Regions from separate parts of the Mesorhizobium sp. B2-4-18 genome, predicted to be linked through region 1. Evidence: riboswitches for the same ligand, from Rfam matches in the RefSeq annotation. Region 1 holds a riboswitch; the other holds the start of a gene.
What was found. A riboswitch is a leader RNA that binds a small molecule or an ion and turns the genes downstream of it on or off. The one in region 1 is predicted to bind cobalamin.
Positions count from the first base shown of each region.

Region 2: another riboswitch for cobalamin. It lies ahead of bluB (5,6-dimethylbenzimidazole synthase); the one in region 1 lies ahead of FJ527_RS05750 (DUF1636 family protein).

Region 1 covers NZ_VFUW01000002.1:457,481-461,887, reverse strand. The annotation lists gene cobN (cobaltochelatase subunit CobN) at 1-466, opposite strand, end outside; gene cobW (cobalamin biosynthesis protein CobW) at 486-1,523, opposite strand; gene FJ527_RS05750 (DUF1636 family protein) at 1,526-1,954, opposite strand; cobalamin riboswitch at 1,992-2,199, opposite strand; gene FJ527_RS05745 (winged helix-turn-helix domain-containing protein) at 2,229-3,428, opposite strand; gene FJ527_RS05740 (NADH-quinone oxidoreductase subunit A) at 3,764-4,129, shown strand; gene FJ527_RS05735 (NADH-quinone oxidoreductase subunit B) at 4,120-4,407, shown strand, end outside.
Region 2 covers NZ_VFUW01000005.1:47,261-51,667, forward strand. The annotation lists gene FJ527_RS13525 (pirin family protein) at 1-58, opposite strand, end outside; gene FJ527_RS13530 (DUF2277 domain-containing protein) at 98-364, opposite strand; gene FJ527_RS13535 (exodeoxyribonuclease VII small subunit) at 457-708, opposite strand; gene FJ527_RS13540 (histone deacetylase family protein) at 712-1,638, opposite strand; cobalamin riboswitch at 1,817-1,999, shown strand; partial or broken gene bluB (5,6-dimethylbenzimidazole synthase) at 2,071-2,676, shown strand; gene FJ527_RS13550 (hypothetical protein) at 2,793-3,776, opposite strand; gene FJ527_RS13555 (TetR/AcrR family transcriptional regulator) at 3,867-4,407, opposite strand, start outside.

The sequences.
Region 1 (4,407 bases):
GCACCAGCGCGCTCATATTGGCCGGGCCGCCCTCGCGGAAATAGCCGAGCAGGCCGTCCAGTTCGGCGCGGGGCAGCGTCGAGGCTTCGATCAGCCTGAGATCCTCGTCATGGCTTTCACCGGGAAGCAGCGCCAGTTTGATGCCGCGTTTGCGGGCAATCACCGCCAGTTGGTCGCAGCCATAGCGCCACCAGTCGTAGCCGCCGAGGATGCGCACCAGGATGACTTTGGCGTGGCGGGCGACGCTGTCTATCCAGAGGTCGACGGACATGGGATGGCGCAGGTCGCGCAGTGCGGCCAGCCGCATCGAGGGCAGGCGACCAGCGTCGGCCTTCCACGCCGCAGCCAGTCCGGCGAGATCGCTGTCGGTGAAGGACAGGGCCACGATATCCGCCGGCGCCTGCCTGAGATCGACAGGCTCGGCGAGGTCGTCGAGCGAGGCGGAGGTCGTGGTGAGGATGTGCATCGCGGCCCGGGCCTGAAAATCAGCCGGCGAGGATACGTTCGATCGCCGGGCGGTTCAGCCCCTTGAGGCCAATAACGACGAGCCGCGAGCGGCGGTCGTCCCCAGCGGTCCAGGCGCGGTCATAGTAATGATTGACGCGCGGGCCGACGGCTTGCAGCAGGAGCCGCATAGGTTTGCCGCCGACCTCGACGAAGCCTTTCACGCGCAGCACGTTTTCCTGTTCGGCGGCCGCGGCGACGCGCTTTGCCAGCTCGTCGGGATTGGCGATCGAGGGAATGTCGACGATGAACGTGTCGAAGTCGTCATGCTCGTGATCGAATGCGCCGTCATGGTGGGACTTGCGGTTCTCGATGTCGTCCTCGACGGCGAGACCGAGCCCGAGCAGCACCGAGGGATCGACCTTGCCATGAGACGTCGGCACGATCTTCACGGCGCGGGCGGAGTGTTCGTTGACGATGGCCTTGGCGCGGGCTGAACCGGCGGCGTCCATCTGGTCGCTCTTCGACAGGATGATCAGGTCGGCGCAGGCGATCTGATCCTCGAACACTTCCTCGACCGGATCGTCATGGTCGAGGCTCTCGTCCTGCGCGCGCTGCGCCTGCAGGGCGTCCATGTCATTGGCGACGCGGCCTTCCGCCAGTGCGGGACCGTCGACCACGGCGATGACGCCATCGACGGTCACGCGGCTCTTCACCGTCGGCCACTGGAAAGCCTGGACCAGCGGTTTGGGCAGAGCGAGGCCCGAGGTTTCGATCAGGATATGGTCGACCTTCGGCGTCAGCGACAGGATCTTGTCGAGCGCCGGCACAAAATCGTCGGCCACGGTGCAGCAGATACAGCCATTGGCCAGTTCGACGATGTTTTCCTCTGGGCAGGTGTCGATGCCGCATCCCTTGAGGATCTCGCCGTCGATGCCGATGTCGCCGAACTCGTTGACGATGATGGCAATCCGCTTGCCGCCGGCGTTTTCCAGGAGATGGCGGACCAGCGTCGTCTTGCCGGCGCCGAGGAAGCCGGTGACGACGGTGCAGGGAACGCGGGACAGAGATGTTGTCATGATCAATCTTTCAGCATGTCGAGGGGAGGGATGCGGGCAACGAGGCCGCGCTTGAGACTGTCGGGCCTGCCCCGCCAGGGAATGAGGCCGTCGCTCGAGGTGGCGAAGAGTTTCGCGCCGGTGACCAGATCGGCGCCGCTGCTCGCGGTCAGATCGCCGAACACATAGCTCCAGCAGCCGTCGCGCAGGATCGCGGCGCTCAGGCGGCGCTTGCAATTGCCGAGGCATTCGACCGTGCGGATGCGAATCTTCTCGCCCGAGGCGGCTTGGCGCGTATCTTCGGCCAAAAGTTCGCCGGCCCGGGGATGGGCGTCGGAGCCGGTCTCGTCGCGACAGGAAGCGCAGACGATGACCGTGATGCCGGCCAGGGGATGATCCCCGCCGGACGAAATGTCGGTTGTTTCAGCCGAAAAACTGCTGTCGCGATCCACATCAGGCTCCTTGCCCGGAAAACCCGCCAGGCGATCGGATTCTTGCATTCCAGACGGCAGGTCTCCTGGCTCGCGGGTCATCGCCTTGGGTAGCCGCCTTCCCGGGACAATCCCAGTGGCTTTCGGCCTTGGCTCTTCGCTCACAGTTGCGGGGACAGCCGCGGATTTGGGATCTTCAATCCCGCACCGCATTCCCTCTTGGCTCCTCCCTTTGCCGAGAGGAGACCGTCTGGATGGGATTTAGGCTCTTGCGGGCAGCGGTGTCAACGCGAGCTTACGACACCGCGATGTCGGACAGCGCCGGGCCGAGGTCGCCGGCAGGCGTTATTTCCATGCGCTCGAGGCCAAGCCAGCCCTGCATCTGCTTCAATTCCTCGAAGAGCTGGGCTGCGGTTTCGGGCGGTGTGCCGGGCTCGGCGTAGGCGGCATGGACGCGCAGGACACTGGCCGGCCGGTCAGCCTTGAGGTCGACGCGCGCCACGATCCTGTCGCCGAGCAGGAAAGGCAGGACATAGTAGCCGTATTGGCGCTTGTCGGCCGGCGTGTAGATTTCGATGCGGTAATGGAAGTCGAACAGCCGCTCCGAGCGCGAACGCTCGAAGACGACCGGATCGAACGGCGCCAGCAGAGCGCGGGCCTCGATCTTGCGCGGGATACGGGCGTCCTTGTGAAGGTAAGCCGGCTTGTCCCAGCCCTCGACACGGACCGGCAGCAAGTCGCCGAGCTCGACCAGTTCCTCCAGCCGGCCTTTCATGTCGGCCGGCGAGAGTCGAAAATAATCGCGCAGGTCGCCTGATGTCGCCACGCCATGGGCACGGGCGGAAATGCGCAGCAATTCGCGGTGCGCGTCCTCAGGCGTCGGTACCGGCAGATCGAGGATCGCCTGCGGCAGCACGCGCTCCGGCAGGTCGTAAAAGCGCTCGAAGCCGCGCCGGTGCGCGGTGGTGATGCGCCCGGCCCAGAACAGCCATTCGAAGGCGTGCTTGGCATGGCTCCAACCCCACCAGCCACCGGAGCCTTTCTGGCCTTCGAGCGCCGAAGCGGCGATCGGCCCGCGCGTGACGACCTCGCGGTAGATCTCTTCTATATAGGCGGCGTGCTCGCGGCCCCATTTGGCCAGCCCCAGATACATTTCATCGCCTTGCTCGGCGCGCTGCATGCGCCAGCGCATCAGTGGGTAGGTCTCGACCGGCAGGAACGAGGCTTCATGCGCCCAATATTCGAAGACGGTGCGCTTGCGCGTCACGGCGGCGTTGTCGAGCAAAGCGAGGGGATAGGGGCCGAGACGCGAATAGAGCGGCATGTAATGAGCGCGCACCACCGCACTGACGGAATCGATCTGCAACAGGCCGGTGCGGGACAGAACGCGGGCGAAATGGCGGCGGTCCGGCGTGCCGGCGGGGCGGGGATCGAGAAATCCCTGGGCGGCGAGCGCGATGCGCCGCGCGGCGGCAAGCGAGATCTTTTCCTTCATTCGGATGCGTCCCTGATGGACCTGTCTGGCGTCATTGCTCGGCGTGATTCCCGTCCATGCTAGCAGGGTTTTGGCGGCAACCCTGTCAGGAGAGAAAAGTGGAGTTAAAAGCGAAGGAAATCAAACAGGAGCGGATGGGACCAGTTTCTCCCGGAATGCCGTCCAGCTCGGTGTTTTGAACAAGGTTTGACTTGCTTCGCTGGAAGTGCTGCGCTAACCCTCGCCGCGTTGCAGCATAGGCCCCTTAAAACGGTTCAGCGGTTAATCTGTCACGCTTCCGCATTAAGGTTCGGTGCTGTAGTCAAAGTGGATTGGCGCCAACGGAAAGCCGCTGCATGAACGCACTTCTCAGTTCGTACCTGCCCATCGTCCTGTTTATCGGCGTGGCACTGGTCGTCGGCCTGGCGCTGCTGGCGGCTCCGTTCCTGGTGGCGTATCGCAACCCCGATCCCGAAAAGCTTTCCGCCTACGAGTGCGGTTTCAACTCGTTCGACGATGCCCGCATGAAATTCGACATCCGCTTCTACCTGGTGTCGATCCTGTTCATTATATTCGACCTGGAAGTTGCCTTCCTCTTCCCCTGGGCAGTGTCCTTCTCGAAGATCGGCATGCTCGGTTTCTGGTCAATGATGGTGTTTTTGGCAGTGCTGACCATCGGCTTTGCCTATGAATGGAAAAAAGGAGCGCTGGAATGGGATTGAACGACAGTTCAGGCACCCTCGTCGCGCCGAAGCCCAAAGGTATTATCGATCCCAACACCGGCAGGCCGGTGGGGGAGGACGATCCCTTCTTCCTCGAAATCAACAATGAGCTTGCCGACAAGGGTTTTCTGGTCACCTCGACCGAGGCGCTGATCACCTGGGCGCGCAGCGGCTCGCTGATGTTCATGACCTTCGGTCTGGCTTGCTGCGCGGTCGAGATGATCCACACCTCGATGCCGCGCTACGATTCGGAGCGGTTCGGTGTCGCGCCGCGCGCG
Region 2 (4,407 bases), on a different contig from region 1:
TCTGGTCGCTGGCGAAGGCATCGCCGGCCTCAGGGTCCTTGCCGGGGAAGAAGCTCATGAACTCTCCTCGTCAGCGGTCAGTGGGCGCTTGGGCATATCAGGCGAACCGGATCGCCGCTTTTGCTTTTAATTTGGCTGCCACCTCTTCGCGATTGCGCGGATGCTGGTGGGTTTCGAGGGAATCGAGCAATTCGCGTGCGGATGCCGCGATGGCTTCGACGGCATGATCGAACGCATGCTGGTTCTTGGCAGAAGGCCGCGTCGTGCCGCTCAGCTTGCGGACAAACTGCAGTGCCGCGTCGCGGACTTCGTCGTTGGTTGCCGGCGGATCAAAATTGAACAGGGTCTTGATGTTTCTGCACATCGCTTCCGTATCTCCTCTTGTCCGTTTCAATCGGGACGAACTGTATCCTCAATGATGATCGTGTCCAAAAACCGGTAAGGCTGCTCCGGACCTCAGTCCGCGTCGAGCGGCTCGGTTCCAACCGGCTTGCCGTCGCGCGACAGCCTGATCTTCTCGACCTTGTCCTCGGCGGCCTTCAGCAGCCGGTCGCAATGAACCTTCAGCGCCTCGCCGCGCTCGTAAATCCGGATCGACTGGTCGAGCGGTACGTCGCCACGCTCCAGATCATCGACGATCTTCTCCAGTGCGTCGAGTGCCTGTTCAAAGCTCATCGCCTTGACGTCTTCGTTGATCTCACCGGTCATCATTCATCCTTTCATCAGTCGCCCGACATGGGCGGCGACCGAAAATGCCAATCCCTGCAGATCGTAGCCGCCCTCGAGCAGGCTGACGAGCCGGTTACCGCCGTGGATTGCGGCGCGCTGCATCAGCTGGCCGGTCGCCCAGTCGAAATCGTCCTCGGTCAGATTGATTTCCGCCAGCGGGTCGCGATGGTGCGCGTCGAAGCCGGCCGAAACGATAATCAGATCCGGCGCGAAATTGTCGAGTGCCGGCAGCACGCGCGACAGGAACGCATCGCGAAACACCTCGCTGCCCGTCCGAGGCGCCAGCGGCGCATTGACGATGTTGCCGGCGCCGGTCTCACTCTTCGCGCCCGTGCCGGGATAAAGCGGCATCTGGTGCGTCGAGCAATAGAGCACCGAGGGATCGTCCCAAAAAATATCCTGCGTGCCGTTGCCGTGGTGCACGTCCCAGTCGACGACCGCGACACGCTCGGCGCCGTGCTTCTTCTGCGCATGGCGCGCTGCGATTGCCGCCGTGTTAAAGAAGCAGAAACCCATGGCCGTGGTCTTTTCGGCATGGTGGCCGGGCGGACGGGCGGCGACGAAAACGTTGTCGGCGCGGCCCGCAAAGACGTCGTCGACGGCAGCATTGGCGGCACCGATCGCCGTAATCACCGCTTGCCAGCTTTTCGGGCTGGCGGTGGTGTCGGCGTCGATGCGGGCAATGCCTTCGTCGGGGATGGCGGCGCGGACACGCGCGACGAAATCGGCGGGATGCGCGTAGAGGATGGTCGCCTCGTCGCCGTGCGGTGCCTCGACGCGGTCAAGCGTGGCAAAAGCTTCGTCGTCGAGCACGCGCTCGATGGCGCGCAGGCGGTCGGGCCGCTCGGGGTGACCGGGCGGCGTGATGTGTTCGAGAAAGATCGGGTGCGTGTAGAGACGGGTGGCCATGCCCCCTATCTAGTGCCCCGGCGTCGTGATGGCCATGCGTTGCGGCTTGATCGCTGGGGAAAATCGAACCTGCGTCCATTCATGTCGCTGCGGGCATTGGCGGCGCCGGCCCTTCGGCGTAAGGTCGCAACCACTGCCTGGTGCCCGCCGGGCTGTTTGTTTTAGCCGCATTTTGCGACGCCAAGTGATTCCACTTGGCTGCAAATGCCCTGGCGGGAGAATCGGGAACACGGTTGAACTCCGTGGCGTGCCCAACGCTGTGAGGGGGACCGCGCCGGTAAATGCCACTGTCGATGACGGGAAGGCACCGGACGCGGGTTGATCCCGAGCCAGAAGACCGGCCTGGCAGGCATCGTCATCCGCATGGTCAGGCGGATGACATCGATTGCAATCGCAAGGGGACAAGCGATGCCGGAAGCTATGACCACTCCAATGGGCGATGGATTTGACCAGATTGCGCGCGACGCTGTTTACCGCGCCATCTTCACGCGGCGCGACGTCCGCAGCCATTTTACATCGGAGGCCATCGACGACGAGGTGCTGGCGCGGCTGCTGCTTGCCGCCCACCACGCGCCATCGGTCGGCTTCATGCAACCTTGGAATTTCATCGTCATTCGCGATGCCGCGCGGCGGGCGGAAGTGCGCGACCTGTTCCTGGCCGCGCGAGAACGGGAACTGCCTGAAATCGAGGCAGAACGGCAGGCGCTCTACCGCAAGCTTAAGCTGGAAGGCATTTGCGAAAGCGCGCTCAACATCTGCATCACCTGCGACCGCGAGCGCTCGAAAGGCTCGCCGCTGGGGCGCTGGCACAATCCGGAGATGGATCTCTACAGCACGGTCTGCGCCGTGCAGAATTTCTGGCTGGCGGCACGCGCCGAGGGCGTCGGCGTCGGCTGGGTCAGCATCATCGAGGCGCAAGCGCTGAAAAGCTTGCTGGCCATTCCCGATCAAGTGACGCCGATCGCCTATCTCTGCGTCGGCCGCGTTTCCGAATTCGCACCGAAGCCGGATCTCGAAACACACGGCTGGGGCCGGCGGCTGCCGTTGCCCGAGCTTATCATGAGCGAGACTTTTCGCGGACAAGGCGAAGCGCCGCTCAAATCAGCAGTGGCGCGCCTCGGTACCGCCGCCGGTGCGCCCGCGAGCCTAGCCGATCAGCGCGTCGCGCCGGCCGTGCCCCAGCGCGAACCGCCGAAAGTGGAGAGCGCCTTGTCCTTGAGTTCCCTGAACTTCGACGAGGCTTCGGCCAGCCTGGCGTCCCAGGCGGCATCGGGCACCTGACCCTCGATGGTCTTGAAATAGACCTGCATCAGGCAGGCAATGGCGAACGGCTCAATGAAGGCCGCCTTGAAAGCCCAGGCAAAGACGATTGCCAGCACGAAAGCCCAGCCGGCGAGCTGCCCGGGCATGACGTAAAGAATAGCGGCTGCCGGAGCCAGCATCAGCAGGAAAATCACGAACGACACGCCCCACATGATGACCCCTAGCCAGACGGCATTCTTGACCATGGTCTTGCCGTTCTGGGCGTAGAGCACAACGCCTTGGCGCGCGGTTTCGAACGGCGAGGACGAACTGATGCGGATGTTGTAGCCGAGAATGATCTCGTCGACATAGGTCAGCGACAGGCGAATCACCGTGTTGAGGAACGAAACCAGGCCGCTCAGGCCAGGAATGGGCAGGAAGGCCGCGATGCCGCCGAGCAGGCCGGTGATGGCGCGTATGGCGCCCTTGACCAATTGGTCGACGACGAAAAGGATATTGGCCTCGGCAAAACGCTCGGTCACGACTTCTTTCGCGTAGGCGATCTGGTTCTGGCCGTGGGGAATATCATTGCCGTCGATCAGATGCACCATGACGGCGATATGGCCCGCCTTGACGACGTAGAGGATGTATTCGCGGATCCAGTAGACGGCGATCGAGACGATGCCGAAACCGACCACGCCACCCCACATCGCAAAAGACAATGGTCCGTCGGGATCGGTAGAAATATGGCCGACGCCATAGCCGACGGAGGCGCCGGTGCCGGTGGCCACGATGTAGGCCAGCGTGATGCCGAAATAGACGATCATGCGAAAGACAATGAAAGGCCAGGTCCGCATCATGATGGACACCGACCTGCCGATATCGAAATCCCACATGCCCCGAATCTCCCCTCAGAGATGGCTGCGGAGGATGCGCTCAAACCGGCTATTGTCAATTGCAGGCAGTGGCGGGACTGCCATGGTGGTTCATCTTGAAAGCGCTTCCGGCTTTTTCAGCAGGCCTTCGAGCAATTGCTTGAACGCGGCCACCACCATCTTCGATGTCGTTTCGGGATCTTGCGAATTGGCGATGCGCTGCGCGGCCTGGCTGCTCGCCCCATTGATCAGCCGCGCTGCCGACTCCGGGTCGACGCCGGGGACGACCACCCCTTCCCGCTGCAGCGCTGTCAGATGATCGGTCATTGAACCGACGCAGGCATTGGCATTCGACCACAGTGCCGGATCGCCCAGCACAGCCGGACCATCCCGGAACATGATGCGCTGGATTTCCGGCTCCAGCGCCATTTCGATATAGGTGGTGCATTCGTCGACGAAATGCTGCCAGCGGGTCGGCGCCCGCGACGCGACCTCATTCACCCGGGCCGCCATTTCCGCGTCGATTTCGGCGATAACCGCCTCAAGCAGTCCCTTCTTGTCGCCGAAGTGATGGTAAAGGGCGCCGCGCGTCAGCCCGGCCGACGCGGTGAAATCATCCATCGACGCTTCGGCATAGCCGATGGTGCCGAAA